DNA from 2 places in the Kineococcus rugosus genome. Region 1 is predicted to be linked to the other one. Evidence: riboswitches for the same ligand, from Rfam matches in the RefSeq annotation. Region 1 holds a riboswitch; the other holds the start of a gene.
The links. A riboswitch is a leader RNA that binds a small molecule or an ion and turns the genes downstream of it on or off. The one in region 1 is predicted to bind S-adenosylmethionine.
Positions count from the first base shown of each region.

Region 1 (15,360 bases):
ACGGACCGACGGACGAGGACAGCAGGTGGGGACGGCATGAGGTACCGGGACGACGCGAGCCTGGACCCCGGCGGCGTGCAGGACCGCCGCGGCGGTGGAGGGGGGCGCGCGGTCGCCCTCGGCGGCGGGGGGCTGGGGATCGTGGGGGTCCTGGTGCTCGTGCTGCTCCAGGTCCTCGGCGGTGGCGGCGCGGACCCCGGGGCGCAGCGGGCCGGGTCCGTCCTGGACGGCCTCGGTCCCGGCCAGGTCGTCGACGACTCCCAGCTGGCCGCGTCCTGCCGCACCGGGGCCGACGCGAACGCGCGCCGCGAGTGCGCGGTCGTCGCCGACATCGAGTCCATCCAGGACTACTGGGGCGGGGTGCTGGGCTCGGCGTACGTCCCCACCTCGACGGTGTACTTCTCGGGGGGCACGCAGACCGGTTGCGGCGCAGCCTCCTCGGGGACCGGCCCGTTCTACTGCCCGGCCGACGAGCTGGTGTACCTGGACCTGTCGTTCTTCGACGACCTGACGTCGCGGTTCGGCGCGCAGGGCGGGACGTTCGTCGACGCCTACGTCGTGGCCCACGAGTACGGCCACCACGTGCAGCACCTGCTGGGCACGGCCGGCCGGGTGCAGGCCGGGGTGACCGGGCCCGACAGCGGCAGCGTGCGGCTGGAGCTGCAGGCCGACTGCTACGCGGGCGCCTGGGCCAACCACGCCACGACGGTCCCCGACGACTCCGGCGCGCCGCTGATCGAGGAGCTGACGCAGGACGACGTGGCGCGGGCCCTGGACGCGGCCGGGCGCATCGGGGACGACTTCATCCAGTCCGAGCTCGGCGGGGGCCCGGTCGACGAGAGCGCGTTCTCGCACGGCTCGTCGGAGCAGCGTCAGCGCTGGTTCACCACGGGCCTGCGCACGGGCGACCCGGCGCAGTGCGACACGTTCGCGGTGCAGGACCTGTAGGACGGCCGACGGCCCCGCACCGGTCGGTGCGGGGCCGTCGGGGCGTCCGGGCCGTCAGGCCAGGCGCGCGGCGAGGTTCTCGTCGAGCGAGCCGAGGAACTCCTCGGTCGTCTGCCACGCCTGCTCCGGGCCCACGAGCAGGGCGAGGTCCTTGGTCATCTTGCCGCTCTCGACGGTCTTGATGACGACGTCCTCGAGGGTCTCGGAGAAGCCGATGAGCTCGGGGGTGGAGTCCAGCTTGCCGCGGTGCGCCAGGCCCCGGGTCCAGGCGTAGATCGACGCGATCGGGTTCGTCGACGTCGGCTTGCCCTGCTGGTGCTGGCGGTAGTGGCGGGTCACGGTGCCGTGCGCGGCCTCGGCCTCCACGACGGAGCCGTCCGGGGTGGACAGCACCGAGGTCATGAGGCCGAGCGAGCCGAAGCCCTGCGCGACGGTGTCGGACTGCACGTCGCCGTCGTAGTTCTTGCAGGCCCAGACGTAGCCGCCCTCCCACTTCAGGGACGCGGCGACCATGTCGTCGATGAGGCGGTGCTCGTAGGTGATCCCGGCCTCGGCGAACTTGTCCTTGAACTCGGTCTGGAAGACCTCCTCGAAGATGTCCTTGAAGCGGCCGTCGTAGGCCTTCAGGATCGTGTTCTTCGTGGACAGGTAGACCGGGTACTTGCGGGCCAGGCCGTAGTTCAGCGACGCGCGGGCGAAGTCGACGATGGAGCTGTCGAGGTTGTACATCGACAGCGAGACGCCGGCGCCGGGGGCCTGGAAGACCTCGTGCTCGATGGGCTCCCCGCCGTCCTTGGGCGTGAAGGTCACCGTCAGGGTGCCCTCACCGGGGAACTTGAAGTCGGTGGCGCGGTACTGGTCGCCGAAGGCGTGGCGGCCGACGATGATCGGCTTGGTCCAGCCCGGCACCAGGCGCGGGATGTTGGAGATGATGATCGGCTCGCGGAAGATGACGCCGCCGAGGATGTTGCGGATCGTCCCGTTCGGGGACCGCCACATCTTCTTCAGGCCGAACTCCTCGACCCGGGCCTCGTCGGGCGTGATGGTGGCGCACTTGACGCCCACGCCGGCCCGCTGGATCGCGTGCGCGGCGTCGATCGTCACCTGGTCGTCGGTGGCGTCGCGGTGCTCGACGCCGAGGTCGTAGTACTCCAGGTCGACATCGAGGTAGGGGTGGATCAGGCGGTCCTTGATGAACTGCCAGATGATCCTGGTCATCTCGTCGCCGTCGAGCTCGACGACCGGACCCTGGACCTTGATCTTGGCCACTGTGCTGTCTCCTCCGACTCACGGGGCTTTCTCTCGACGTCAAGCTACCGCCCGCGCCACCCCCAGCCTTCACCGCGGGGTCCGTCTTGTCACGTACGCTGCGGCTCCGTGAGCAGTCTCGAGACCCCAGCAGAGCTCGATCCGCGGACCACGGCCGGTCAGCTCGCGGGACTGCACGCCCGCACCGACGCCGCCGTCCGCGCCGCCGACGAGCGCGCGGCCGCCAAGCAGCACCCCCGCGGCAAGAAGACCGCCCGCGAGCGCATCGCGGCGCTGGTGGACGAGGACTCCTTCGTCGAGCGCGGCGGCCTCGTGCGCAGCCGCGCGACGGCCTTCGGGATGGCCGCCAAGCACGTCGACGGCGACGGGGTGGTCACCGGCTACGCGACGGTCGACGGCCGGCCGGTGTGCGTGTACGCGCAGGACTTCACCGCGTTCGGCGGGTCCCTGGGCGAGGAGCACGGCGCCAAGATCGTCGAGCTGCAGGACTTCGCCGCCCGCACCGGCTGCCCGGTGATCGGCATCAACGACGGCGGCGGGGCCCGCATCCAGGAGGGCGTCGCCTCGCTGGTGCAGTACGCGCGGATCTTCCGCCGCAACGTGCACGCCTCGGGCGTGGTGCCGCAGGTCTCCCTCATCCTGGGGCCCTCGGCCGGGGGCGCGGTCTACTCCCCCGCGCTGACCGACATCACCGTGATGGCCGACGAGACGTCGCACATGTTCGTCACGGGCCCGGACGTCATCCGGACCGTGACCGGTGAGGACGTCGGGTTCGAGGAGCTGGGCGGCGGGCGCACGCACGCCACCCGCTCCGGGGTCGCCCACCACCTGGCCGACACCGAGGACGACGCGATCGCCTACGTGCGCGAGCTGCTGTCGTACCTGCCCTCGAACAACCTGTCCGAGGCGCCGCTGCTGCCGCCGGAGCACCCGCGCGACCTCGTCGTCGACGAGGACGACCTGGTGCTGGACACCATCGTCCCGGACTCCCCGAACCAGCCGTACGACATGACGGCCGTGATCGCCGCCGTCGTGGACGACGAGGAGTTCCTGCAGGTCCACGAGCTGTTCGCGCCCAACGTCCTGACGGGTTTCGCGCGGGTCGAGGGCCGGCCGGTGGGGATCGTCGCGAACCAGCCGCTGCAGCTGGCCGGGACCCTGGACATCGACGCCTCGGAGAAGGCGGCGCGGTTCGTGCGGCTGTGCGACGCGTTCAACGTCCCCGTCCTGACGTTCGTCGACGTGCCCGGGTTCCTGCCCGGCACCGACCAGGAGTGGAACGGCATCATCCGCCGCGGCGCGAAGCTGCTGTACGCCTACGCCGAGGCGACCGTGCCGCTGATCACCGTCATCACCCGCAAGGCGTACGGCGGGGCGTACATCGTCATGGGGTCCAAGGAGATGGGCGCCGACGTGTGCCTGGCCTGGCCCAGCGCGCAGATCGCGGTCATGGGTGCTCAGGGCGCGGTGAACATCCTGCAGCGCAACGTGCTCAAGGAGACCGCGGAGGCCGGCGGGGACGTCGACGCCAAGCGCCGCGAGCTCGTCGACGACTACGAGCTGCAGCTGGCGAACCCGTACGTGGCGGCCGAGCGCGGTTTCGTCGACGCGGTCGTCGCCCCCAGCGAGACCCGCGTGCAGGTCGTCCGGGCGCTGCGCGCGCTGAGCAGCAAGCGGGCGACCCTGCCGGCGAAGAAGCACGGGAACATCCCGCTGTGAACGAGGAGGAGCCGGTGGACGTCGCCGAACTGCTGGGGACGCTGCGCATCGAGCGCGGCAACCCCGAACCGGAGGAGCTCGCGGCCCTGACGGTGGTCCTGACCTCCCGGCTGCGCCGGCCCGCGGCCGTGGAGGTCGTCCCGGCCCCGCGCTCGCGGTGGGCCGACCCCCGCCACGTGCTGGGCCTGCCGCCGGCACCGGGGCGGGGCTCCTGGCGCGCGAGCGCCCTGCCGCGCTGACCCGCGCACCCGCCCGCGCCGTAAGCTCGCCACGTGACGTTCGACGCAGGTGACGTCCGGTGACGGAACGGCTCCCCGGGTCGGTGCGCGTGGTCCACGCCGCCGACGTGCACCTCGACTCCCCGCTGCGCGGGCTGCGCCGGCTGGGCGACGACGCCGTCGCCGACACCCTGCGCGCGGCCACCCGCGGCGCGCTCGAGGCCCTGGTCGCGCTGTGCGAGGACCAGCGCGCCGACGCGCTGCTGCTGGCGGGGGACCTGTACGACGGGACGTGGCACGACTACGCCACCGGCCGGTTCTTCACCCGGCAGGTGCAGCGGCTGGCCGACTCGGGGATCAAGGTCTTCGTCGTGTCGGGCAACCACGACGCGGAGAGCCAGATCACCCACTCCCTCACCCTGCCGCCCAACGTGCACCGGTTCGGCGTGGACTCCCCCGGCACGGTCGTGGAGGAGCACCTGGGCCTGGCCGTGCACGGGCAGGGGTACCGCACCCGGGCGGTGTCCTCGAACCTGGCCGCGGGCTACCCCCGCGAGGTGCCGGGCGTGGTCAACGTCGGCCTGCTGCACGCCACCGTCGACGGCAGCCGCAGCGGCGGCGAGCACGAGCGGTACGCGCCCTGCTCGGTCGCCGACCTGACCGCGCTGGGCTACGAGTACGTCGCCCTCGGGCACGTGCACGCGCGCGAGGTGCTGGCCACCGGCCGCACCACCGTCGCCTACTCGGGCAACCTCCAGGGCCGGCACCCCCGCGAGACCGGGGCCAAGGGCGCCTACGTCGTGGACCTGGTGCCCGGTGAGCCGGCGGCCCTGACCTTCCACGCCCTGGACGTGGCCCGCTGGGAGTCGCTGGAGGTCGACGTCACCGGCGCCGCCGACGTCGCCGACGTCGTGGGGGTGCTGCGCGATCGGCTGCTGGAGGCGCGCCGCGACGCCGGGGACCGTCCCCTGGTGGTCCGGCTGGCGCTGGACGGCCCGACGGCCGCGGCGGCCGACCTCGCCGACGCCGAGCGCCTGCGCCAGGAGGCCGAGCAGGTCGCCGAGACCGCCGGGGTCGTCCTGGAGAAGGTGGAGTCGCGCGCGCGGCTCCCGCGCGCGGGCGGCGCCGACGACCCCGAGCTGGTCGCGGCGGTCCGGGCGGCCGCCGACGCCCTCGCGCAGGACCCGGCGCTGACCCAGCTGGTGCGGGGCGTGCGCGGGGACGTCGGGCGGTTGCTGTCCGACGCCGGTCTGCTCGACCTCGGCGACCCCCGGGCGCTGTCCGCGCTCGCCCGGCGGGCCGCGCAGGACCTCTCGACCCGGCTGGAGGGACGCTGATGCTGCGCAGGGTGACGCTGGCGCCCTACGGCGCGTTCGAGTCCGCCGCGATCGAGCTCGGCGACGGCCTCACGGTCGTGGTGGGCGCCAACGAGTCCGGCAAGTCGACCCTGCTGGGCGCCGTCGCGGACCTGCTGTGGGGCTTCGAGAAGAGCCCCCGCTACGCCTTCGTCCACGCCCGGGCCCGGCTGCGGGTGGGCGCCCGCTGGGGGTCCGGCGACGACGGCGGGGGCCGCGACCTGGTCCGGTCCTCGCGGGGCCTGCTGGAGGACGACGAGCCGGTCGCCGCGCCGTGGGCCGAGGACGGGTGGGACCGCCGGGCGTGGACGAGCCGGCTGGGCCTGGACCACGAGCGGCTGCGCGACGGCGGGCGGCAGGTGCTGCGCGGCGGCGGCGACCTGGCCGGCCTGGTCTTCAGCGCCCACCACGGCAGCGGCGCGCAGGAGCTGCTGGCCGCCCTGGAGGCCGAGGCGGAGCGGCTGTGGCGCCCGCGGGGCCGGTCGGCGGTCAAGGACGGCGTCGCCCTCGTCCAGCAGCTGGACGAGCAGCTGGAGGGCACCGCGACCCGCGCCGGGCAGGTGGAGGCGGCCCGCGCCGCCGCCGAGGCCGCGCGCGCGGACGCCGACCGCGCGCAGGCGCGGCTGCGCAGCGTGCGCGCCGGGCGCGAGGAGGCGGCGCGACGGCTGCGGCTGGCTCCCCGCGTGCGGGCGCTGCTGCGCACCCGCGAGCAGGTCGCGACGGCGACCGCGGACCTCGTCGCGGCCGGCGGGGCCCTCACCGCGGCCGACGTGAGCGCCCACGACGAGGCGGCCGCCGAGCTGGCCCGGGCCGGGGCCGCCCTGGCCGACCTGGCCGACCGGGCCCGGGCCCTGGCCGAGGAGCGCACCCGCTGCACGGTCGAGGAGGACGTCCTGGCCGCGGGCGCCGAGGTCGACGCGCTGCTGGAGGCGCGCCAGGCCCGCGCGGAGGACACCGCCGAGGCCGTGCGGGCCCGTGCGAGCGCCGAGGACGCGCTGCACACCGCCCGGCAGGCGCTGCAGACCTTGGAGCCGGTGCCCGACGGGCCGGTCGCCGACGTCGTGCCCGCGCTCACCGCCCGGCTGCAGGTCCCCGCCGACCGGGCCGCCGACCTGTCGCAGCTGGCCGACGCCCACACCGCGGCGGCGGCCGACGCGGCCCGCTCGGCGGCCGAGCTCGACCGGGCCCGGGAGGCCGCCGCGGGGCGCGACCCGCTGCGGGAGGTCGCCGACGAGGACGTCGCCGCCCTGCGGGCCGTGGTGGCCGCCGCCGACCGGGACGGCTCGGCGGCCCGGGAACGGCGCGCGGCGCTGGCCGCGCGCGACGAGCGGCGGGCCGCGGCGCGCGCCGAGGCCGTGGCGGCCGGGGCCACCGACCCCGGCGCGGCGGCCGGCGCCCCGCCCTCCCTCGACCCCGGCACGGTCCGGGCCGTGCACGCGACCCTGGCCGCGGCCGAGGAGGAGCGGGCGCGCGCCGAGGCCGAGCACGAGCGCTGCGCGGCGGCGGCGCGGGCGGTGGCGGACGAGCTCGCCGACGCCGAGCGCGGCGTCGGCGGCGCGGACGAGGAGGCGCTGCGGGTGACCCGCGCGGCCCGCGACGCGCTGCTGGAGCCGCTGCGCGCCGGCGCGCCGGTCGACGGGCCCGCGCTGCTGGACGCGGTGGCCCGCGCCGACGCGGCCGCCGACGCGCTGCTGGACCACGCCGAGGCGGCGGCGCGGTTGCGGGAGCTGCGCCGCGGCGCCGACCGGGCCGCCGCGGCGGCCGCGGCCGCCGCCGCGCAGGCGCGGGCCGCGCACGAGGACGCCGACCGGGCGCGCGCGGCGTACGCGGCGTCGTTCACCGCCGTCGGCCTGCGGGTCCCCGACGGCGACCCGGCGCAGGTGCTGGGGGCCCTGGACCGGCTGGGCGCCGAGAGCGCCGCGGCCGACGCCTGGGAGCAGCGGGCGCAGGAGCTGGGGACCGAGGTCCGGGCCCAGCTCGACGCCCTCGCCGCGGTGCTCGCCCGCTGCGGCGAACCCGCCGGCGGGCCGGCCGGCACCGACGTGCAGGCCGGGCTCGACGTGGCGCTGGAGACCGCGCGCGCGGTGATCGCCGCGGCCGAGGCCGCGTCGGTGCAGCGGGCCCTGGACGCCGACCGCGACCGCGCCGCGCAGGTCGCCGCGCAGCGGCACGAGCGGCACCTGCAGGACGCCGAGCGGGCCGAGCGGGCCTTCCGGGCCGCAGCCGGGGCGGCCGGGTTGCCGGCCGACCTGGGACCGGCGGGGTGGACCGCGCGGGCCCGGGTGCTCGAGACCGCCGCCGAAGCCGTCGCCGCCGCCCGGCGCGACCAGGACCGGGCCCGGGCCCGGGAGGAACGGGTGGCCGCCTTCGCCGCCGAGGTGGTCGCGCTGGCCGCGCGCCTGGGCACCCCGTGCGGCGCGGGGCGCCCGGAGCAGGTGGAGGTGGCCCTGACGACGCTGGCGGACCGGTTGCGCCGCAGCCGGGCCGACGAGCGCACCGCCGCGGAGCTGGAGCGGCGGGCGCAGGAGGTCGCGGCGTCCACCGCGACCGAACGGGCCCGGCGGGAGCGGGCGCAGGAGCGGCTGACCGCCCTGCTGGCCGGGGGCGAGGACCTCCCCGCGCTCGCCGCGCGCGCCCGCGGCAGCCGCGAGCTGCTGGACCTGCGGGACGCCGAGCGCGCCGAGACCGCCGACCTGGCGGCGGAGGTGGGCACCGTCGAGGACCTCGCGCGGCTGGTCGGGGAGGTCGGCGCGCGCACCGACGCCGACCTGCGCACCGACGACGAGGAGGCGGCGCTCGCGGACGAGCAGGCCCACGAGGTGTGGGCGCGGGCCCGTCAGGACGTCACCCGGGCCGAGGTGGAGCTGGAGCGGCTGACCGGGGGCGCCGACGCCAACGTGCTGGCCGCCCGGCGCGCCGAGGCGCTGGCCGGGTTGCAGGCCGACACCGAGCGCTACGTCGTGGTGGACCTGCAGCGCACCGTGCTGCGCCGCCAGCTGGAGGAGTTCTCCGCCACCCGCGCCAACCCGCTGCTCGCCGAGGCCGGTGAGGTGCTGACGCTGCTGACCGGGGGGCGCTGGACCGGTCTGGTGGCCCTCGACGACGGCGGGGTCCGGCGGCTGGCGGTCCGCCGGGCGGACGGGGAGCTGCTGGAGGGGGCCGACGCGCTGAGCGAGGGCACCGCCGACCAGGTCTTCCTGGCGCTGCGGCTGGCGGCGGTGACCGCCCAGCACCGCGCGCTCGTGGCGTCGGGGCAGGGCCCGCTGCCGGTGGTCCTGGACGACGTGCTGATGACCTTCGACGAGGTCCGCACGCGGGCGGCGCTGTCGGCGCTGGCCGAGATCGCCCGCGACGTGCAGGTGGTGCTGCTGACCCACCACGCCGACGTGGCCGGGCAGGCCGCGGACCTGGCCGCCGCGGGGGCGGCGGTGACCGTGACGCGGCTGCCCGCCCCGGGGGCGGTGCCGGCCGCCGCGGCGCCCGCGCCGGGCCCGGACCGGCGGGCGCGCCCGGGGGTCGACCCGCAGCTGGTGCGGGCGTGGGCGCGGGACCAGGGGCGGGCCGTCGCCGACCGCGGCCGGGTGAGCGAGCAGCTGGTCCGGGACTACCTCGCCGCGCACGACCTGGGCGAGACCGGCTGAGGCCGGCCGGCCGGGGCCGGGTGGGGGTGGGTCAGAACCCCTGCAGCTGCAGGAGCATCCACGGGCTGAACGGCGAGGGGTCGGCCGCGACCTCGGCCCGCAGCTCGTCCAGCCCGACCCAGCGGTAGGCGTCCACCTCGTCGGGGTCCAGGGCCAGCTCACCGGCCAGGCGCGCGGTGAACACCGGGCAGACCTCGTTCTCGACCGTCCCGTCGTCCATGACGGCGCGGTAGCGGAACGTCGGCAGCAGCGGCGCGACGTCCACGACCTGCGCGCCCAGTTCCTGCACCGAGCGCCGCACGACCGCGTCGGCCGGTTCCTCCCCCGGACCGGGGTGCCCGCAGAACGAGTTCGTCCACACCCCCGGCCAGGTGCGCTTCGACGCGGCCCGGCGGGTCAGCAGCGTCCGCCCCCGCTCGTCGAGGATCCAGCAGGAGAACGCCAGGTGCAGGGGGGTGCTGGTGTGGTGCACGTCGGCTTTCGGCGCGGTCCCGCACGGGGTCCCGTCGTCGGTCAGGAGCACGACGAGTTCCACGGTCGGGTCGGCAGGCGCGAGGGTCACCCCCAGAAGGTAAGCGGTCCCCGGAGCGGTCGCGCGCGAGGAACGCCGACACGCCGTCGGCGACACCCCGCGCCGCGGTGATCCGGGCCCGGGGGCGCCGGGGCGGGCCCGCGCCCGGCGCCCCCCGGTCTCACGGGTGGACGATGATCTTGACCGCGGTGTCCTTGTGCTCCACGAGGGTGGTGAAACCCTGCTCGACGAGGTCGTCCAGCGCGATGCGGCCGGTGATGAACGGCGCGAGGTCGATCCGGCCCGAGCGGACCAGCTCGATCGTCTCGGGGTGGTCGCGGCGGTAGCCGATGATGCCCCGCAGGTCGATCTCCTTGTTGACGAGCTTGGTCATGTCGACGGTGGCCGGGTGGCCCCAGATCGACACGTTCACCACGACCGAGACGGGTTTGACGACGTCCAGGCACAGGTCCAGGACGGGGTCCACCCCGGCGCACTCGAACGCGGTGTCGGCGCCCACGCCCCCGGTGAGTTCCAGGACGCGGGCCTTCACGTCGTCGCGCGAGGGGTCGAGGACGTGGTCGGCGACACCGGTGGACAGCGCCTTCTCCTTGCGGGCCCGCGTGAGCTCGACCAGGACGGTGGTGACCCCCAGGCCCTTGAGCACGGCGGCCACGAGCAGGCCGATGGGGCCCGCGCCGCCGACGACGGCGACGTCACCGGCCTGCGCGCCGCTGCGGGCGACGGCGTGGTGGGCGACGGAGAGCGGTTCGATGAGCGCGGCCTGGTCGAGGGGGACGTCACCGACGGCGTGGACCCACCGCGCGTCCACGACCACCTTCTCGGCCAGGCCGCCGCCACCGCCGGCCAGGCCGATGAAACCCATGTCGACGCAGACGTTGTAGTTCCCCGCGCGGCACGGGGCGCACCGGCCGCAGACGAAGAACGGCTCGACGACGACGGCGTCGCCGACGGAGAACCCCTCGACCCCCTCACCGATCTCGGAGACCGTGCCCGAGAACTCGTGGCCGAGGGTGACCGGCGGTTCCTCACCGGTCAGCGGGTGGGGGTGCCCGGGGTGCGGCACGAAGATCGGGCCCTCGAGGTACTCGTGCAGGTCGGTCCCGCAGATGCCGCTCCAGGCGACGTCGATCTTCACCGTCCCCGGGCGCACCCCGGGTTCGGGGACGTCCTCGACGCGGATGTCCTTCCGCCCGTGGAAACGTGCTGCCTTCATGGCTGGGGCCACCTCCGTGATCGGTTGTCGGCGACGGTTCGCGGACGCCCCATGCCACCTCCCGCGTACGCTGCGGTCGAGGGTTGCAGGGGGTTGCGGTGCAGATGGGTGAGCCGGCCGTGGGTGCCGGGCAGGATCCCCGGGAACTGGCGCGCCGGTTGCGGCGCACCCGGGAGGCGGTGCTGGGGTCGCGGCGCCGGCCCGCGGACGTCCGCCCGGTGATCGCCGCGTCGTGGGAGCGCGTGCGGCGCAGCGACCTCGACCCCTCCGGCGGCGTCCCGGGCCGGTACCTCGACGGGGCGGGGCTGCGGGAGCGGCGCGCGGGCACCGCGCTCGTCGACGCGCTGCCGGCGGTGCGGGCGCACCTGCGGGCCGCGGCGGACGCCGTGGGCCAGGTCGTCGTGGTCGCCGACGCCGGTGGTGCGGTGCTGTGGCGGCAGGGCTCGCCCGCCGCCCGCCGCCGCGCCGACGCGCTGGGTTTCACGGAGGGCTCGGTGTGGACGGAGGACTCCGTCGGCACGAACGCCATCGGCACGGCCCTCGTCGTGGACGCCCCGGTCCACGTGTTCGCGGCCGAGCACTACGCCGAGACGCACCAGCCGTGGACGTGCGCCGCGGCTCCCGTGCACGACCCGGCGGGCCGCGTGCTGGGCGTCGTGGACCTCTCCGGTCCGGCCGCGACCGTCCACCCGGGGACCCTGTCGCTCGTCGCGGCGACCGCGCGGGTCGCCGAGCTGGAGATCGCGGCGCTGCACGAGCGCCGGCACCGGCCGCTGGCCGCCCTCACCGGTCCCGGCGTGCTCGTCGTGGCCCGGGACGGGTGCGTCGTCGGGGGCGCGTCGGCCGGTTCCCCGGTCACGGTCCGCGACGGTCGCGCGGTCGTCCCCGGGGTGGGGCGCTACACCGCCGAGGAGGTCCCGGGGGGCTGGCTGCTGCGCGCGCCGGACCCCGCGCACGTCCCCGCCCGCCTCGAGCTGACCGGGACCGGCGTCCGGTGGTGCTCGCCGTCGAGGACGGTCGAGGTGCCGCTGTCCCCCCGGCACCGGCAGCTCGTGGAGCTGCTCGCGGCCAGCCCGCGGGGGCTGTCCGCGGCGCAGGTGGCGCAGCGGCTGTTCGGGGACGGTGCCCGCGCGGTGTCGGCCCGGGCCGAGCTGTCCCGCCTGCGACGGCTGCTCGGCCCGGTCCTGGCGTCACGTCCCTACCGGCTCACCGTCCCGGTCGGGGAGCGCTGAACCCCACCGCTCAGACGGGGACGGGGGCCGTCGCGGCGGCGACGGCGTCGTCGAGCTCGGCCCCCAGCCCCAGGTCCTCCCCCGCCACCAGCCGGGCCTCGAGCTCGCGCACCCGGGGGATGACGAGCTCCCCGAACGCCTCGACCTCCTCCTTGACGTGCAGGAAACCCAGCAGCAGCAGGTCGACGCCGACGAGCCGGTACGCCAGGACGCGGCGCGCCACCTCGTCGGGGGTGCCGACCAGCCCGGTCCGGAACCCGTCGTTGTACTGGACGAGGTCGCGGAACCCGCTGTCGGCCCACATGCCCTTGCCGTCGCGGGTGGAGTTCCCGGCCTCCTGCACCGCGGCGCCGAACCCCTCGACCTTGGCGCGGTCGGCCTTGGCGATGATCTCCTCCAGGACGGCCTCGGCCTCCTCGCGGGTGTCGCGCACCAGGGCGAACCCGTTCAGCCCGAACCGCACCGACCGGCCGTTCGCGGCGGCCAGCGCGCTGACCTCCCGCACCCCGGCGGCGGCGTCCGCGATCGACTTGCCGTTCATGAAGTACCAGTCCGAGACACGGCCCGCCATGGCCTGCGCGGCGGTGGAGTTCCCGCCCTGGAACACCTCGGGCGCGGCCGTGGGCTGCGGGCGGAAGGTGATGTCGGTGGCGTTGAAGAACTCCCCGGACTGGCTGTAGCCGTCCTGGCTCCACACCCCGCGCAGCAGTTCGATGAACTCCTCGGACTGCTTGTAGCGGTCGTCGTGCTCGTGCCAGGTGACCCCGAGCTGCGTCGCCTCGTCCTTGAACCAGCCGGACACCACGTTCAGCGCGAGGCGGTTGCCGGTGAGCTCCTGGGCGGTCGCGGCGAACTTCGCCAGGACCCCCGGGTGCCAGAAGAACGGGTGGACCGCGGCGATGACCTTCAGCCGCTCGGTCGCCAGCAGCAGGGCCAGGGAGAACGACGTCGACTCGTGCTGGGCGTCGGCCCCGTAGGAGGCGAGGTAGCGCACCTGGGTGAGGGCGTACTCGAACCCGACGCGCTCGGCGGCGCGGGCCACCTCGACGTTGTAGGCGGGCTCGTGGCTGGTGCGCTGCTCGATCGTCGAGACGACCAGCCCGCCGGAGACGTTGGGGACCCAGTAGGCGAACTTCAGGGGCTCGTGCAGGGACATGACGCGGCCGCTCCTCCATCGGTCCTGGCGGTAGCACCCCCCAGGGGGGGGTTGCTGCGGCATCGTCGAGCCAGGTCTCTCCGCCGCTCTGGATGGGATCGGTGCACCCTACCCCGGTGACGGGCCGGCGCGCCGGGGAACGCCGACGCCGCTCCCGGTGACCGGGAGGGGCGTCGGCGTTCGGGCGGGGCGTTCGGACGGGGCGTTCAGACGGGGGTCGGCACCACGCCGGCCAGCACCAGGCACGAGACCGCCAGGACGACGAGGATCGCGACGTCCAGCCCGCGCGAGCGGACCGCGAGCGCCCCCGCGACCCGCACCGGCAGCACCAGCCGCAGGACGGCGGCGACGGCCAGGTCCGCCCCGAGCAGCACCCCGCCCGGGGTGGGGCCGGCCAGCAGCGTCAGCACCAGCGCGAGGACGATCCCGCCGACGAGCGTCAGCAGGACGGCGTTGCCCGGGGTCGGGACGCGCTCGGTGGTCACGGTGCCGACGCTACCGGCGGGTCTCAGTGCGCGAAGTGGCGCGCGCCGGTGAAGTACATCGTGACGCCGGCCTTCTCGGCGGCCTCGACGACCTCGGCGTCGCGGATGGAACCGCCCGGCTGCACGATCGCCCGGACCCCGGCGTCGAGGAGGATCTGCGCCCCGTCGGCGAAGGGGAAGAACGCGTCGGACGCGGCGACCGAGCCGGTGGCCCGGTCCGCGCCGGCGCGCTCGACGGCCAACTTGCAGGAGTCGACGCGGTTGACCTGGCCCATGCCGACGCCGACGGAGGCGCCGTCCTTGGCGAGCAGGATCGCGTTGGAGCGCACCGAGCGGACCGCGCGCCAGGCGAACTCGAGGTCGGCCAGGACCTCCGGGGAGGCCGCCTGACCGGCCGCGAGCGTCCAGTTCGCGGGGGCGTCGCCCTCGGCGTCGACGGCATCGAGGTCCTGGACGAGGACGCCACCGGAGACGTGGCGCCACTCCCGGGCCTGCCGGGAGTAGCCCTCGGGCAGCTGCAGCAGGCGGATGTTCTTCTTGGCCCGCAGGACCTCCAGCGCGTCGTCGTCGAAGCCGGGGGCGATGACGACCTCGGTGAACACGTCGGCGACCTGGGCGGCCATGGCGGCGGTCACGACGCGGTTGGCGGCGATGACGCCGCCGAAGGCGGAGACGGGGTCGCAGGCGTGGGCCTTGGCGTGCGCGTCGGCGACGTCGGTGCCGGTGGCGACGCCGCACGGGTTGGCGTGCTTGATGACGGCGACGGCCGGCGCGTCGAAGTCGTGCGCGGCGCGCAGGGCGGCGTCGGCGTCGACGTAGTTGTTGTAGGACATGGCCTTGCCGTGCAGCTGCACGGCCTGCGCGATGCCCGGCGCGGACGTCGGGTCGACGTAGACGGCGGCCTGCTGGTGCGGGTTCTCGCCGTAGCGCAGGACGTCGGTGCGCTCCAGGGCGACCCCGGCGACCGCGGGCCAGCCCCGGTCGGCGTCGTCGAGGGTCTGCTCGGCGAACCAGGACGCCACGGCGGTGTCGTAGGCGGCGGTGTGCGCGAACGCGGCGGCGGCGAGCCGCTTGCGGGCGGTGAGGTCGAACCCGCCGTCGGCGACGGCGGCGAGGACGTCGGCGTACTTCGCGGGGTCGACGACGACGGCCACGCTGGGGTGGTTCTTCGCGGCGGCGCGGACCATGGAGGGGCCGCCGATGTCGATCTGCTCGACGACCTCGTCGTACCCGGCGCCGGAGGCGACGGTCGCGGCGAACGGGTAGAGGTTCACGACGACGAGGTCGAAGGGCTCGACGTCGAGCTCGGCGAGCTGGCGGACGTGGTCGGGCAGGCGGCGGTCGGCGAGGATCCCGGCGTGGACCCGCGGGTGCAGGGTCTTGACGCGGCCGTCGAGGCACTCGGGGAACCCGGTGAGCTCCTCGACGGGGGTCACGGGCACGCCCGCGGCGGCGATGCGGGTCGCGGTGGACCCGGTGGAGACGAGGGCGACACCGGCCGCGTGCAGCCCCCGGGCGAGCTCCTCCAGGCCGGTCTTGTCGTAGACGCTGACCAGCGCGCGCTTCACGGGGACCTTCGTGACCTGGGG
Region 1 covers NZ_JBJLSJ010000014.1:21,443-36,802, forward strand. Annotated here, with positions in the region: gene ypfJ (KPN_02809 family neutral zinc metallopeptidase) at 37-948, shown strand; gene ACRYM6_RS09860 (NADP-dependent isocitrate dehydrogenase) at 1,003-2,217, opposite strand; gene ACRYM6_RS09865 (acyl-CoA carboxylase subunit beta) at 2,326-3,936, shown strand; gene ACRYM6_RS09870 (acyl-CoA carboxylase subunit epsilon) at 3,933-4,175, shown strand; gene ACRYM6_RS09875 (metallophosphoesterase family protein) at 4,235-5,491, shown strand; gene ACRYM6_RS09880 (AAA family ATPase) at 5,503-9,150, shown strand; gene idi (isopentenyl-diphosphate Delta-isomerase) at 9,182-9,712, opposite strand; gene ACRYM6_RS09890 (2,3-butanediol dehydrogenase) at 9,843-10,898, opposite strand; gene ACRYM6_RS09895 (GAF domain-containing protein) at 11,003-12,130, shown strand; gene sfnG (dimethylsulfone monooxygenase SfnG) at 12,141-13,286, opposite strand; SAM riboswitch class I at 13,299-13,385, opposite strand; gene ACRYM6_RS09905 (DUF3017 domain-containing protein) at 13,493-13,771, opposite strand; gene purH (bifunctional phosphoribosylaminoimidazolecarboxamide formyltransferase/IMP cyclohydrolase) at 13,795-15,360, opposite strand, start outside.

Region 2 (13,670 bases), on a different contig from region 1:
GCACACCGAGCTCAACGACCAGGTGACGCGCGACTACCTCGACGGCAAGGGTTTCGCCGAGCTGCTGTCCCGCAAGGGCATCGGCCGCGACGACACGGTCGTCGTGTACGGCGACAAGAACAACTGGTGGGCGGCCTACGCCCTGTGGGTGTTCAGCCTGTTCGGGCACGCCGACGTCCGCCTCCTCGACGGTGGCCGGTCCGCGTGGGTCGCCGAGGGCCGTGAGCTCACGACCGAGGTCGTGCCGCGGGCCGCCACCGAGTACCCCGTCGTCGACCGCGACGACACCGCGATCCGCGCGTTCCTGCCGGACGTGCGCGCGCACCTCGGCCGTCAGCTCATCGACGTGCGCTCGCCCGGGGAGTACGCCGGCACGCTGACCAACATCCCGGACTACCCGCAGGAGGGCACCGTCCGCGGCGGGCACGTCCCCGGCGCCGCGAACGTGCCCTGGGCGCAGGCCGCCGCCGACGACGGCCGGTTCAAGGACCGCGCCGCCCTGGAGGCCCTCTACACCACCGGCGGGGCGCACCTGGACCCCACCCGGCCGACGATCGCCTACTGCCGCATCGGGGAACGGTCGAGCCACACGTGGTTCGTGCTGACCCACCTGATCGGCCTGCCCGACGTGCGCAACTACGACGGCAGCTGGACCGAGTGGGGGAACACGGTCCGCGTCCCCATCGCCGTCGGCGCCGAACCGGGCGGGGTGACCCCGTGATCCTCGTCGAGGACGACGCGGCGCTCGACCCCGAACTGCTCAGCGGCCCGCACCTGCTGTCCCGCCGCGCCCGGGACGTGCTGCCGGCCGTGGGTTTCGGCCCGCGACCCACCCACCCGGTCGAGGGCACCATCGGCCTGCACGGCGGGATCCCCGGCGCCGCGGCCCTTCCGCTGGCCGGGCTGTCCCGCGCCTTCGCCGAGGAACTGGCCGACCCGGCCGCGCCGTCGCTGCGCTACTCGGTGCCGCTGGGGCTGCCGGAGCTGCGGGAGTGGATCGCCACCGACGAGGGCACCGACCCCCAGCGCGTCGCCGTCACCAACGGCGCGCTGCACGCCCTGGCGCTGGTGTTCGACGCGCTCGTGGACCCCGGCGACGTCGTGCTCGTCGAGAACCCCACCTACCCGCTCGTCCTGACCCTGCTGCGGCAGCGCCGCGCCGACACCCGCCCGGTCGCCACCGGGCCCGACGGCCTCGACCTGGACGACCTGGAGGCCCAGCTGCGCGCCGGGCTGCGGCCCAAGCTCCTCTACACGATCCCGGACTTCCAGAACCCCACGGGCACCAGTTCGCCCGTGGCCGCCCGCCGCCGGCTGGTGGACCTGGCCGAGCGGTACGGGTTCCTGGTGCTGTCCGACGACCCGTACCGCAAGCTCCGGTTCGACGGTGACCCCGCCGAGGACCTGGACCTGGCCTCCGAGCAGGTCCTGCACGTGAACACGTTCTCCAAGACCCTCGGGCCCGGCCTCCGGCTCGGCTGGATCGCCGGCCCGCGGTGGCTGGCCGGGGCCGTGCTGGACGCCCGCCGGGACTCCGACCAGCACACCTCGCTCGTCGTCCAGCGTGCCGTCCACCGCTTCCTGGCCGGCCCCGGTGCGCTGGCCGACGCGTTGCGGCACAGCCGGTCGGTCCTGCGCGAACGGCACGACGCGCTGCTGGCCGCGGTGTCGGCCGAACTCGCGGGCGTGGTGGAGGTCCCCGCGGCCGAGGGCGGGATCTTCGTGTGGGGTCGCGTGGTCGACCCCGCCGTCGACCTGGAGAAGGCGTTGGACGCGGCCCGGCAGAACGCCGTCGACTTCCCGCTGGGGCGCTACTTCAGCCCCGTGGGCCCGCGCGAGTTCACCGACCGGTTCCGCTGGGGGTTCTCCGACCTCACGCCGCAGGAGCTGCGGGAGGCCGTGCACCGCGTCGTGGTCGCCTTCGCCTCCCCGCTGGCCCGGCGGTGACCGTCCAGGCGCTGCCCGTCGTCACCTGGGAGGCCACGGGCTGGGACGACCCGCGCGTGGCGGGCCTGCGCGACCTCATGGACGCCGAGATCGGCCCGCGCTACGCCCGCCCCGGCGCGAGCCCGCGCTCCTTCCCCCCGCCCCCCTCCGCCGCCGAGGTCGAGGTGGCGTGGCTGGCCCTGGCCGGCGGCGAACCGGCCGCGACGGCCAGCCTGCGCCGGCTCGCCGTCGAGGGCGAACCCGTGCGGTGGGAGGTCAAACGCGTCTTCGTCGCCCCCGCGCACCGCCGCCGAGGGCTAGCGGCCCAGGCGCTGCGCCGCGTCGAGGAGTCCGCCCGGGCCCTGGGCGTGGACCGGCTGCTGCTGCAGACCGGCGACCGCCAGCCCGAGGCGATGGCCCTGTACGAGCGCCAAGGCTGGGAACCGGTCCCCGCCTACCCCCCGTACGACCGCGTCGGGCACAGCCGCTGCTACGGCAGGCACTTCGACTGAGAACACCGCCGCGCCCCCGGGCCCGCACCTGCTCCTCCACCGAAAGGCCGCACCGTGAGCACCCTCGAACGGCTGCCGATCACCGGGACCACCCGCGACCTGGACCTGGGCGCCGCCGCCGGTCCCGTCCACGAGTCCGTCCTGGACGCCATCGGTTCCACCCCGCTGATCCGTCTGCGCCGCACCGCGTCTCACCTCCAGGCCGCCGTCTACGTCAAGCTCGAGCAGAACAACCCCGGCGGCAGCGTCGAGGACCGCGCCGCCCTCTGGACGGTCCGCCGCGCCCGGGCCGACGGGTCCCTGCCGCCCGGCGGGACGATCGTCGAGGGGACCAGCGGGAACACCGGCGTCGGGCTGGCCGTCGTCGGCGCCCAGCTCGGCCACCCCGTCGTCGTGGTCGTCCCCGACGGGACCAGCGCGGAGGAGATCGCCGTCCTGCGCGCCTACGGCGCCGAGGTCGTCGTCGTGCCGGGCGGCGTCCCGCGCGACGACCCGCGGCACGTCCACCACACGGCCGTCCGCCTGGCCGCGGAGATCCCCGGCGGGTGGCTGGCCCACCCGGACGACGACCCGGACGACCCCGCCGCGCACCGGGAGACCACCGGTCCCGAGATCTGGGCGCAGACGCAGGGGCGCCTGAGCACCTTCGTCGCCGGGGTGGGGACCGGCGGGACGATCTCCGGTGCCGGGGAGTTCCTGAAGTCCGTCAGCGGTGGCCGCGTCCGCGTCGTCGGGGTCGACCCGGTGAGCTCGACGTGCTCCGGCGGTGACGCCAGCTCCCGGGCCGTGCGCCCCGGCGTCCTCGACGCGGTCGTCCCGGTCGAGGACCGGGACGCGCTGCTGACCGGTCGCCGGCTGGCCCGCGAGGAGGGGCTGCTCGTCGGCGGGTCGGCGGCCGGCGCGGTCGCCGTCGCGCTGCGCGAAGCGGAGGGGCTGGGCCCCCACGACGTCGTCGTGGTGCTGCTGCCCGACCCCGGGCGCTCCCCCTCGTCCAAGAATCTCAACGACACCTGGCTGCGCCGCAACGGGTTCCTGGAAGGAGGGGTCGAGCGCCCGGTGCGCGACCTGCTGCCGGCGGGAGCCCTGGACGCTCCGGGACCCATCTCGCTGGCCGCCGACCTGACCGTCGGGCGGGCCGCCGAGCTGGCCGCCGGGCAGGGCGCCCTGGGCCGCACCCCGCTGGCCGTCGTCCTGCCCCGCCGCGACACCCGCCGCCCGCTCCCCCTGGGCGACGTCGTGGGGGCCGCGACCCTGGCGGGCCTGCGCCACCTCGTCCGCGACGATCCCGACCTCGCGCACGTCCCGCTGCGCGAGGTCGCCGACGCGCCGCTGCCGCACGTGGGCGTCGGTCAGGGCGCCGACGAGGCGTGGACCGCGCTGGGGGAGTTCCCCGCCGCCTGGGTCCTGGTCGACGGCCGCGTCGCCGGCTGGGTCCGGCGGGCCCGGCTGGACCAGGGGCGCACCCCCGAGGACGGCCCGTGAGGACCGGCACCCGGTCGCGCCGGGCCCTGGTGACCGACGTGGTGGGCCCCGTCCTGGCCGGGCTCGGGCCCGCGCCGCTGCGGGTCCTCGACGCGGGCGGGGGCGACGGCCGCGACGCCGTCGACCTGGCCCGGCTGGGTCACGACGTGACCGTCCTCGACCCCTCCGGGCGGGCCCTGGCCGCCGCGCAGGAACGCGCCGCGGGAGCCGGTGTCGCGCACCGGGTCCGCACGGTCGACGCGGACCTGGACGACATCGCCGCCCTCGCCGCGATCACCCACCACCGCGCCGGGGGCTCGGGGTCCTTCGACCTCGTCCTGTGCCACGACGTCCTGCCCGCGCGCGGCACCCTGGCGCAGGTCGTCGCCGACGTCGCCGCGCTCACCTCGTCCGTGCACGCCGGGGGCGCGATCTCGCTGCTGGCCCCCGCCGGTGCGCCCGCGCGGGCCGGCCTGCTGCGGCTGGACCGCGACCTCGTGCAGGGGGCGCTGCTGGCCAGCGGGTGCGAGCTGCTGCCCGTGGGCGGGGACGTCGTCGACGAGGTGGGCGGAGTGACCCACTGGCACCTCCTCGCGCGGCGCGCGGACTGACCCACCCGCGCGCACCACGGCCCGCCCACCCCGTCGCGGGGTGGGCGGGCCGTCGTGCTGCCGCGGTCAGTCGGTCTTCGGCAACCCGGGCGGGTTGATCGCCGACGTCGTCACGGCCTCGTTCGCCAGGTTCCAGCGTTCGAGGGTCTCGGCGTACGCGCCGCTGCCGATGAGGTGGTTCAGCGCGTCGGCCAGGGCCTGCACGAGGCCGTTGTCCTTCTTCGTCGTCGCCGCGATCTCGGCCTGGATGGTCCCGCCGCCGGGGACGGTGCCGACGATCTTCGTGTCCCCGGAGACCTGCGCGTGGTACGCGGCCGTCGGGTTCGGCCCGAAGTTGGCCTCGATGCGGCCGGAGGCGAGCGCCAGGTACGTGTCAGAGGCCTGCTGGTAGTACTGGATGGTCGCCTCCTCCCGCCCGGCCGCCTCGTTCTGCGCGTTCCAGTCCAGCAGGACCTTCTCCTGGTTGGTGCCCGAACCGACCGAGACGGTCAGGCCGGCGATGTCCTCCGGGCCGGCGATCGCGGTGATGTCGGAGTCCTTCGCGACCTCCCAGGCCAGGGTGTCGACGCGGTAGGACGCGAAGTCGTACTTCTCCTTGCGCTCCTCGGTGACGGTGATGTTCGAGAACCCCACGTCGTACTGCCCGGAGTCCATCGACAGGAACAGGTTCTCCCAGCTGGTGGCCTGGATGTCGGGTTCCAGGCCCAGGACACCGGCGACGAGCAGGGCGATGTCGGGTTCGATGCCGATGACGGTCTCGTCGTCGTCGGCGCGGAAGCTCAGCGGCGGGTTGCCGTTGCCGGTGGTGCCGATGACCAGCGTCCCGCGGTCCCGGATCGCCTGCGGCACCTTCGCGGCGATCTCCGGCACCGCGTCGACGGTGACGCGTCCGCCCTGCTCGGGGCTGGTGTCGACCCCCGAGCCGCTGCTGCTGCCGGCGGCGGGAGCCGTCGCGGGGTCGGCGCTGCCCGACGCGCACGCGGACACCACCAGGGGGGTGGCGGCCAGCGACAGGAGCCAGGTACGTCGGCTGATCAAGGGGTTCTCCTCGTGCTCGGGCCTGCCCGGGGCAGGCCGACGTCGCGGTCCGGCGGAGCGCCGGACCGTCAGGGGGTGCGGTGGTTCAGAGGACCTTCGCGAGGAACGAGCGGGTGCGCTCGTGCCGCGGGTGGTCGAAGACCTGGGTGGGGGTGCCCTCCTCCAGGACGACGCCCTCGTGCATGAACAGCACGCGGTCGGCGACCTCGCGGGCGAAACCGATCTCGTGCGTGACGACCACCATGGTCGTGCCGGAGGCGGCGAGGTCCCGGATCACGTCCAGCACCTCGCCGACGAGTTCGGGGTCCAGCGCCGAGGTCGGTTCGTCGAACAGGACCAGAGACGGTTTCAGGGCCAGCGCCCGGGCGATGGCGACGCGCTGCTGCTGCCCGCCGGACAGGCGGCGGGGGTACTCCCCGGCCTTGTCGGCCAGGCCCACCCGCTCCAGCAGGGCGCGGGCCTCCACCTCGACCTCGGGGCGTCGGCGGCGCTGCGCCGACACGGGGGCCTCGACGACGTTCTCCAGCACCGTCAGGTGCGGGAAGAGGTTGAAGTGCTGGAACACGAACCCGATGTTCGACCGCTGGCGCAGGACCTTCCGCTCGTGCAGCTCGCGCAGGTGCTTCCCGGCCCGCTCGTAGCCGATGAGCTCGCCGTTGACCTCGACGACGCCTGCGTCGACCTTCTCGAGGTGGTTGATGGTGCGCAGCAGCGTCGACTTGCCCGAGCCGGACGCCCCCAGCACGACGGTGACGGTGCCGGCGGCGACCGACAGGTCGACCCCGCGCAGGACCTCCAGAGCGCCGAACCGCTTGTGGACGCCTTCGAGGCGGACGACCGGCCGGGCCAGGGTGGGGGCGCTCACCGGGTGACCTCAAGACGACGGGCGCGGGCGGTGCGCAGGGTGCGGAGAACCTTCACCAGCGGCAGCTCGTCGTGACTGCGGGAGCTGCCCCGGCCGTAGTACCGCTCCACGAACCACTGCCCGGTCGACAGGACGGTGGTCAGCACGAAGTACCAGACGGCCGCGACCAGCAGGAGCGGGATCACGCGGCCGGTGCGGGAGTAGACGACCTGGACCTGGTAGAAGAGCTCGGGCAGCGCCATGACGTAGACGACCGAGGTCCCCTTGAGCAGGCCGATGATCTCGTTGCCCGTCGTCGGGACGATGATGCGCAGCGCCTGCGGGAGCTGAATCCTCCAGAACTGCCGGCCCTGCGGGATCCCCAGCGCCGCCGCCGCTTCCCGCTGGCCCGGGTCGATCGCCAGGAACCCCGAGCGGACGATCTCGGCGAAGTACGCGGCCTGGTGCAGCCCGAGACCGAGGAACGCCGCGGTGAGCGGCCCGATGAGGTCCTGGGTGCCGAAGGACCAGAACTGCGGACCGAAGGGGACGCCGAAGCCGATGCGCTCGTACAGGATCGCCAGGTTGAACCAGAACAGCAGCTGCAGGATCAGCGGGACCGACCGGAACACGCTGATGTAGCTGAAGCTGACGGCCTTCAGCAGCGGGTTGTGCGCCATCCGCATGAGCGCCAGGACGGTTCCCAGGATCAAGCCGATCGCGGTGCCGACGATCGTGAGCTTCACCGTCAGCCACATCGACTTCAGGATCGTCGCGGAGAACAAGAACTCCGCGACCGTCGGCCACTCCCAGGCGGGATTGGTGACGAGGGCGTTGACCGCCATCGCCGCCAGGACGGCGACCACCGCGGTCGCCACCCACCGCCACGGGTGCCGGGCGGGCAGGACCTTCACCGCGGCCGCGGGTGCCCCGGCCACCAGTGCGGTGCGGGGGGCGGGGCCGGTGCGCGTCGTCCCGCTCATCGTCGTTCTCCCGGCAGGTCGGACACGGCGGGGGTGTCGGCGGGGGTGTCGGCGGGGGTGTCGGCGGGGGTGTCGGCGGGGGTGTCGGCGGGGGTGTCGGCACGGGCGGCCGGGACCGTGGACGACCCGGCCCGCAGGAGGTCGCCGGCCAGCCGGTCGGCCCGCCGGAACAGCTCCGCGTCGGTGCCCGGCCGGGCGAACGCGGGCGCCGCGCCCTCCCCGGAGACCCAGGCGCCGGTGGCGAACCGCCGCGGGTGGGGTGAGCCGTCCCCGCGGACCAGCCGCCCTCGGGGGTCCACGACGAGCCGGCCGTTCGACAGCCGGGTCCCGCCGTCGGAGATCTCGTGGGCCCGGACCTCACCGCGTTCGCGCAGCCGCGTCAGCAGCACGTCGGAGGTCCACTCCAGGTCCGGGACGGGCAACCGGGCCTCGACCAGGGCCCCGGCCCGCACCTCGTGCGGGCCGCTGTCGGAGGTCGCGGTGAACGCGCCGGCCTCCGGGTCGGCGACGACGTTCAGCCCGGCCCCCAGGAACCGCAGCACCCCCGCCCGCGCCAGCGCCGACAGTTGCCGCACCCGCTGCGGCGGCGGCCCGCTCGCCACGTAGCTGAAGAACCCGTGCCACCAGCCGTCCACGTCGACCGCCGCCGAGCGGGCGTTCAGCCGGCCCGCCGCGTGCAACCCGGCCGTCACCACGTACGCGGACAGCAGCGCGGCGACGACGGCGCCGTCGGGGGAGTGGCGCGGGTCGCTGCGCCGGGCGCGGTCGTCCTCGAGGTGGCGCAGGACCCGCTCGTGCACCTCGTCCCCGGACGTCCCCCACCAGGTGTCGAGGGGGCGGTCCAGGTCGGCCGGGTCGAACCGGTCGGCCGGGTCCGGCACGGCCCGCTCGACCAGTTCGTCGACCTCCGCCGACCCCCACGCGGCGCGGGAGAAGCGGGCGTCGAACTCCGCGGCCGCCAGCGCCGTGCGACCGGGGTGGGTGCGGAACAGCTCGCGGTAGTGCGCGCCCGCCAGCTCCTTGGCGATCAGCGGCCACAGGTCGACCCGCAGGTCCAGGGGGGCGTCGCCGTGCTGGGCCTCGACGGCCCGCGCCGAGTAGTAGCGCGGCAGCCCCAGGTCGGTGGGCGTGGCGTACCCGATCTTCGCGCGGTACGGCACCCCGCGCCGCGACCCCACGTGCAGCCGCGGTTCGCGTCCGCTGCGCCGGTACTCCAGGCTCCCGTCGGGGTTCTCGGTGAACCGCCCTCCGCGCCCCTCGGTCAGCCGCACCACCAGGTCCACGAAGGCCAGGCCCATGCCCACCACGACGACGTCGACGCCCGGCCGCAGCACGTCGAGGTCCTGGTCGCTGGTGTAGCCGGGACGGACGTAGGCCAGCCCGTGCGTGCGGGCGAACGCCTCGACCCGGCGCTCGCGGGGCCCCGGCCGGACGTCGAGGTGGCCCTGCACCAGCAGCACGGCGTCGACCCGCAGGGTGCCCTCCAGCCCGGCCAGGTGCAGGTGCTGGCTGCCGTCGGCGGGGTCGTCGGTGAGGTCGAGGACCGTCCGCGCGTGGCGGTGGACCCGCACCCCGGCGGGCAGCCCGGCCAGGGTCCGGTGCCAGGCGTCGGCGAAGTAGCGGCTGGCCAGCCGGCGTGAGGTGAACGACCCGGGTTCGTGGCGCAGGACCTCCTCGCGCAGCAGGTCGTCCCCGGCGGCGGCCGCGTCGAGCACGAGGTCGGCGCGGTGCTGCGTGACCCACTCCGCCAGGCCGGGACCGTGCTGGACGGGCCCGGTCAGCCCGGTCACGGAGGCGTCGGGCAGCACGCTGATGTCGGCGGCCCGCGAGTTCATCCACAGCAGCGGGTCCTGGGCCTCCCGCCAGACGCGGCCGGCGCCGGAGTCGAAGGGGTCCACCACGTGGACGTCCAGGGGGCGCTCGTCACCGGCTGCGGTCCACCGCGCGCCGAGGCGCTGCAGCAGGACCAGCGTGCGGGGACCGGCACCGACGATGCCGAGGGAGCGGGGGGTGGGGCGGGTCGTACCAGGCACGAGGGGTCTCCGGGGGGCCGCACCGGGGGACCGGCGCAGTGGACGTCCGCGGGCGTCGCCGCGACGGACGGGGGGTCAGACCCCCGCACAGACCGCCGAGCTCAGCCGTCCCAGGTCGACGTGACGGCGCCGGACGAGGAGGTTCCCCGGTGCGGTGCGACCGCTCATGCTGCGACTCCCATCGGTCCTGGCGGAAGCACCCTCGCCCGACGGATCGGGGGGTTGCTGCGACGTCGGTGAGCCAGGTCTCTCGGCCGCTCTGGATGGACGACCTCGAAAGTAGCCCACGACCCGGCCGAACACCAAGCACCCGCGGTCCCCCGGGGTTCCGGGCGGCGCCCCGGGGCCGGGGTGGCACCCTGGTCGCACGCCCCGCACGAGCACCGGAGGAAACCCGTGACCACCGTCGAGGACACCCGCAGCTGGACCTTCGCGACCGGCACCGAGCCGCGCGTGCACGTCGTCCACGAGAACCCCGAGTGGTTCCCGCCGTTCGAGGCGGCGTTCCGCACCGCCGGTGTGCCGTTCCAGGAGGTGCTGCTGACCGACGGCTCCCTGGACCTGGACGCCGAACCGGCGCCCGGCGTGTACTGGTCGCGGCTGAGCGCGTCGGCGCACACCCGCGGCCACGAGCGCACCAAGGAGTACACCCGCGCGGTGTTCGCCTGGCTGGAGGGCTGGGGGCGGCGCGTCGTGGGGGGCACGCCGGTCGTGGAGCTGGAGGTCAGCAAGGTCGCCCAGCACGCCCTGCTGCGCCGCCACGGGTTCGACGTGCCCCGCACGCTCGCGGTGTTCGGCCGCGACGACCTGTCGCGGCGGACCCGGGAGCTCGACGTGCCGTTCATCACCAAGCACAACCAGGGCGGCAAGGGCCTGGGCGTGCGCCGGTTCGACTCCCACGAGGAGTTCGACGCGCACGTCGCCTCCCCGGAGTTCGAGGAACCGGCCGACGGCATCACCCTGCTGCAGGAGTACCTGCGCTCGGCGCAGCCGTTCATCACCCGCGCCGAGTTCGTCGGCGGGGAGTTCGTGTACGCGGTGCGGGTCGACACCTCGGCGGGAAGCTTCGAGCTGTGCCCGGCCGACGCGTGCGAGGTCCCGACCTCGGGGCAGGCCCTCGAGGCGTGCGTCGTGGACGGCCCGCAGGGGCTGTTCTCGCTGCGCGGGGACGTCACGGCCGACACCCCGCTCATCAGGCGGTACGCGGACCTGCTGCGCGAGGCGGGGATCGAGATCGCCGGCATCGAGTTCCTCGAGACCGCCGACGGGCGCACCGTCACGTACGACGTGAACACCAACACGAACTACAACCCCGCCGTGGAGGCCGTCGCGCCGCGCTCGGGGCCTGGGGAGATCGCCCGGTACCTCGGCGAGCTGCTGCGGGACGAGACCGCCCGGCAGGGGTGACGGCGAGCCGCGCACCGCGTGCGGGCCCCCGGGAAGGTGTCCCGGGGGCCCGCACGTCCGTGGTGGCTCAGCGGCGCGTCAGCGGCGGCCGCAGCCCCAGGTGCTCGCGCAGCGTCGTGCCGACGTACTCGCTCGGGTACGCCCCGCGGTCCTGCAGGGCGGGCACGAGCTGGTCGACGATGTCGTCCAGCCCGGACGGCACGAGGTACGGCGTGATGTTGAACCCGTCGCTGGCGCCCGAGCGGACCCAGAAGGTCAGCTCGTCGGCGAGCTGGGAGGCCGTCCCGGCGAACCCGCGCTCGGAGGAGTGGTGCAGCACCAGTTCCCGCAGCGAGAACTTGTTCTCCTCGGCCACCGCGCGCCACTGCCGCGCGAGGTCGCGGGCGTTGCTGCCGGCGCGGTGCGCGCCGCGGGTGCCGTCGATGTCCTCGATGACGGGGTCGTGCGCGGGCAGCGGGCCGTCCGGGTCGTAGCCCGACAGGTCCTCGCCCCACACCTGCCCGACCAGGGACAGCGCGGTCGCGGGGGTGACCTGCTGCTCCAGGACCCAGCGGGCCTTCTCCTCGACCTCGGCCTCGTTGTCGGCCACGACGACCTGCGTGCCGGGCAGGATCAGCACGTCGCCCTCGGGGCGGCCCGCGGCGACCGTGCGGCGGCGGATGTCGTCGGCGAACTCCAGGGCGTCGGCGTGGTGGGTCCCGTGCCGGGAGAAGATGACGTCGGCCGTGCGGGTCGCGAAGTCGCGGCCCGCGGGGGAGTCGCCCGCCTGGAACAGGACCGGGTGCTGCTGCGGGCTGCGCGGGACGGTCGGGGTGATCTCCACGTCGAAGAACCGGTCGCGGGAGGTCACCGGCGTGAAACCCGTCCCGTCCCAGCTGTCCCAGACGGCCTTGGCGAGGTTCACGAACCGCTCGGCCCGCTCGTACCGGTCGGCGTGGTCCAGGTACCCGCCGCGGCGGAAGTTCGCGCCCGTCCAGGCGTTGTCGGTGGTGACGACGTTCCACGCGGCACGTCCGCCGGACAGCACGTCCAGCGACGCCAGCCGGCGGGCGAGGTCGGCGGGGTCGTTGTACGTGGTGTTCTGCGTCGCGACCAGCCCGATGCGCGACGTGAGGCCCGCCAGCGTCGCCAGCTCGGTCAGCGCGTCGGGGCGGCCCACGATGTCGAGGTCGTGGATCTTCCCGCGCTGCTCGCGCAACCGCAGGCCCTCGCCCAGGAAGAACGCGTCGAACAGGCCGCGTTCGGCGGTCTGGATCAGCTGGGTGAACGTGGAGGGGTGCAGCTGGGAACCGCTGCGCGGGTCCGACCAGATCGTGCTGTGGTTGACGCCCTGGAAGAACACGCCGAAGTGGACGACGGCGTCGGGGTAGCGCAGGTCGGTCGTGGGGTGGGTCATCGTGGGGCGTCCTCAGGCCGTGGCGAACTGGTTGACGGGTCGGGCCAGGCCCAGGGTGGAGCGCAGCGTCGCGCCGGCGACCGGCGGCTGGAGCAGCCGGGCGACGCGCAGCGCCGGCAGGGTCGTGCGCAGCAGCGCCCGCAGGTCCTCGTCGAGGACGGCCGCGTGCAGCCGGACGCCGTCCACCGAGCCGGCCAGCCCGGCCAGGTACCGGGCCAGGCCTTCGCCCGACCCCGCCCAGCGGATCCGGCCGAGGTCCGGGGCGGTGCCGTCGGCGTCGAGGGCCGCGAGGCGGTCCGGCGCCGGGTGGGCCTCGGTGTCCAGGGCGAACTCGACGTCGAGCACGACGAGCGGGCCGCCCGCGCGGCGGCGGGCCCGCTCGTCGCCGCTGAGCACCACGTCGGCCGCGGTCCGGTCGGTCAGGTCGCGCTCGTGGACGGCGACGACCGACTGGCCCTGCGGGGACCGCGGGACGGTGAGCGGGCCCTTGACGGAGAACGTGTCCGCGACGACGTCGACGTGGTGCAGGCGGTCGCGGTCGACGTAGCGGCCCGTGGCGACGTCGCGGATCACCGCGTCGTCCTCCCAGGAGTCCCACAGCGCCCGCACGGCGCGGACGACGTCGGCGAGCTCGGCCGCCGGGTCCGCGGGCACGGGCAGGTCCACGGCCCGGGCGGTCTGCGCCGGTGAGGTCGTCGCGACCCAGCCGGCCCGCCCGTGGCTGGAGTGGTCGAGGGAGGCGATCTGCGCGGCGAGGTGGAACGGCTCGGCGTACGTCGTCGCGGCCACCGGCAGCAACCCGATCGCGTCGGTCGTCCCGGCCAGGAACGCCGCCCGCTGCACGGCGTCGAGGTGCCCGACGGGGTTGCGGGGGTTGGTGCTGGTGCTGTCCTCGAACGTCAGCCCCGTCAGGCCCTGGGCCTGGGCCGTGACGGCGAACTCCCGGAGCCGGGCGGGGGAGAACACCTGGTCGGGGGTCGTGCGGGAGCGGCGCCAGGCGGCCGGGTGCCACCCGCCGCCGTCGACCTCCAGGAACACGTGGAACGGGGTGGGCATGTCTGCTCCTGATCTGGGGGGAGGGGTCACGGGGTGGGGGTCGGGCGCGCCGTCCCCCACCGTCCCCGGCCGGTGGGCGCCGCACCGGGGAACCCTCGCGGCGGAAACCTCGCGAAGGCCCTTGCGGATCGGTGCGGGTGTGTCACAGTGAGGCACCCGAGAGCGGAGGTGCGAGGTGCGAGGACATCGAGTGTGGACGCGTTTGTGCGCTGCCGCAACCAGTTTCGGAGGCGCGGTCGTCGAGGGTCTGGCGCTGGCCGGGCACGGTCAGTGGGGGTTCCCCTGGTCCCCGGTCGACACCGAACCGGAACCGGGTCCCGGTGAACTGAGCTGGGCGGAGTTCGAGGCCGAGCTCCACGCGCTGCTGTCCGGGGACGTCCGCGGTGCCGGCGGTGGTCCCCGC
Region 2 covers NZ_JBJLSJ010000030.1:40,124-53,793, reverse strand. Annotated here, with positions in the region: gene ACRYM6_RS16900 (sulfurtransferase) at 1-721, shown strand, start outside; gene ACRYM6_RS16895 (aminotransferase-like domain-containing protein) at 718-1,947, shown strand; gene ACRYM6_RS16890 (GNAT family N-acetyltransferase) at 1,944-2,438, shown strand; gene ACRYM6_RS16885 (PLP-dependent cysteine synthase family protein) at 2,493-3,920, shown strand; gene ACRYM6_RS16880 (methyltransferase domain-containing protein) at 3,917-4,510, shown strand; gene ACRYM6_RS16875 (ABC transporter substrate-binding protein) at 4,577-5,548, opposite strand; gene ACRYM6_RS16870 (amino acid ABC transporter ATP-binding protein) at 5,634-6,413, opposite strand; gene ACRYM6_RS16865 (amino acid ABC transporter permease) at 6,410-7,375, opposite strand; gene ACRYM6_RS16860 (FAD/NAD(P)-binding protein) at 7,372-9,408, opposite strand; SAM riboswitch class I at 9,584-9,678, opposite strand; gene ACRYM6_RS16855 (ATP-grasp domain-containing protein) at 9,805-10,815, shown strand; gene ACRYM6_RS16850 (NtaA/DmoA family FMN-dependent monooxygenase) at 10,883-12,211, opposite strand; gene ACRYM6_RS16845 (LLM class flavin-dependent oxidoreductase) at 12,224-13,267, opposite strand.
Region 2: it holds a riboswitch for S-adenosylmethionine, as region 1 does, so the genes downstream of both, ACRYM6_RS16860 (FAD/NAD(P)-binding protein) here and sfnG (dimethylsulfone monooxygenase SfnG) in region 1, are expected to answer to the same signal.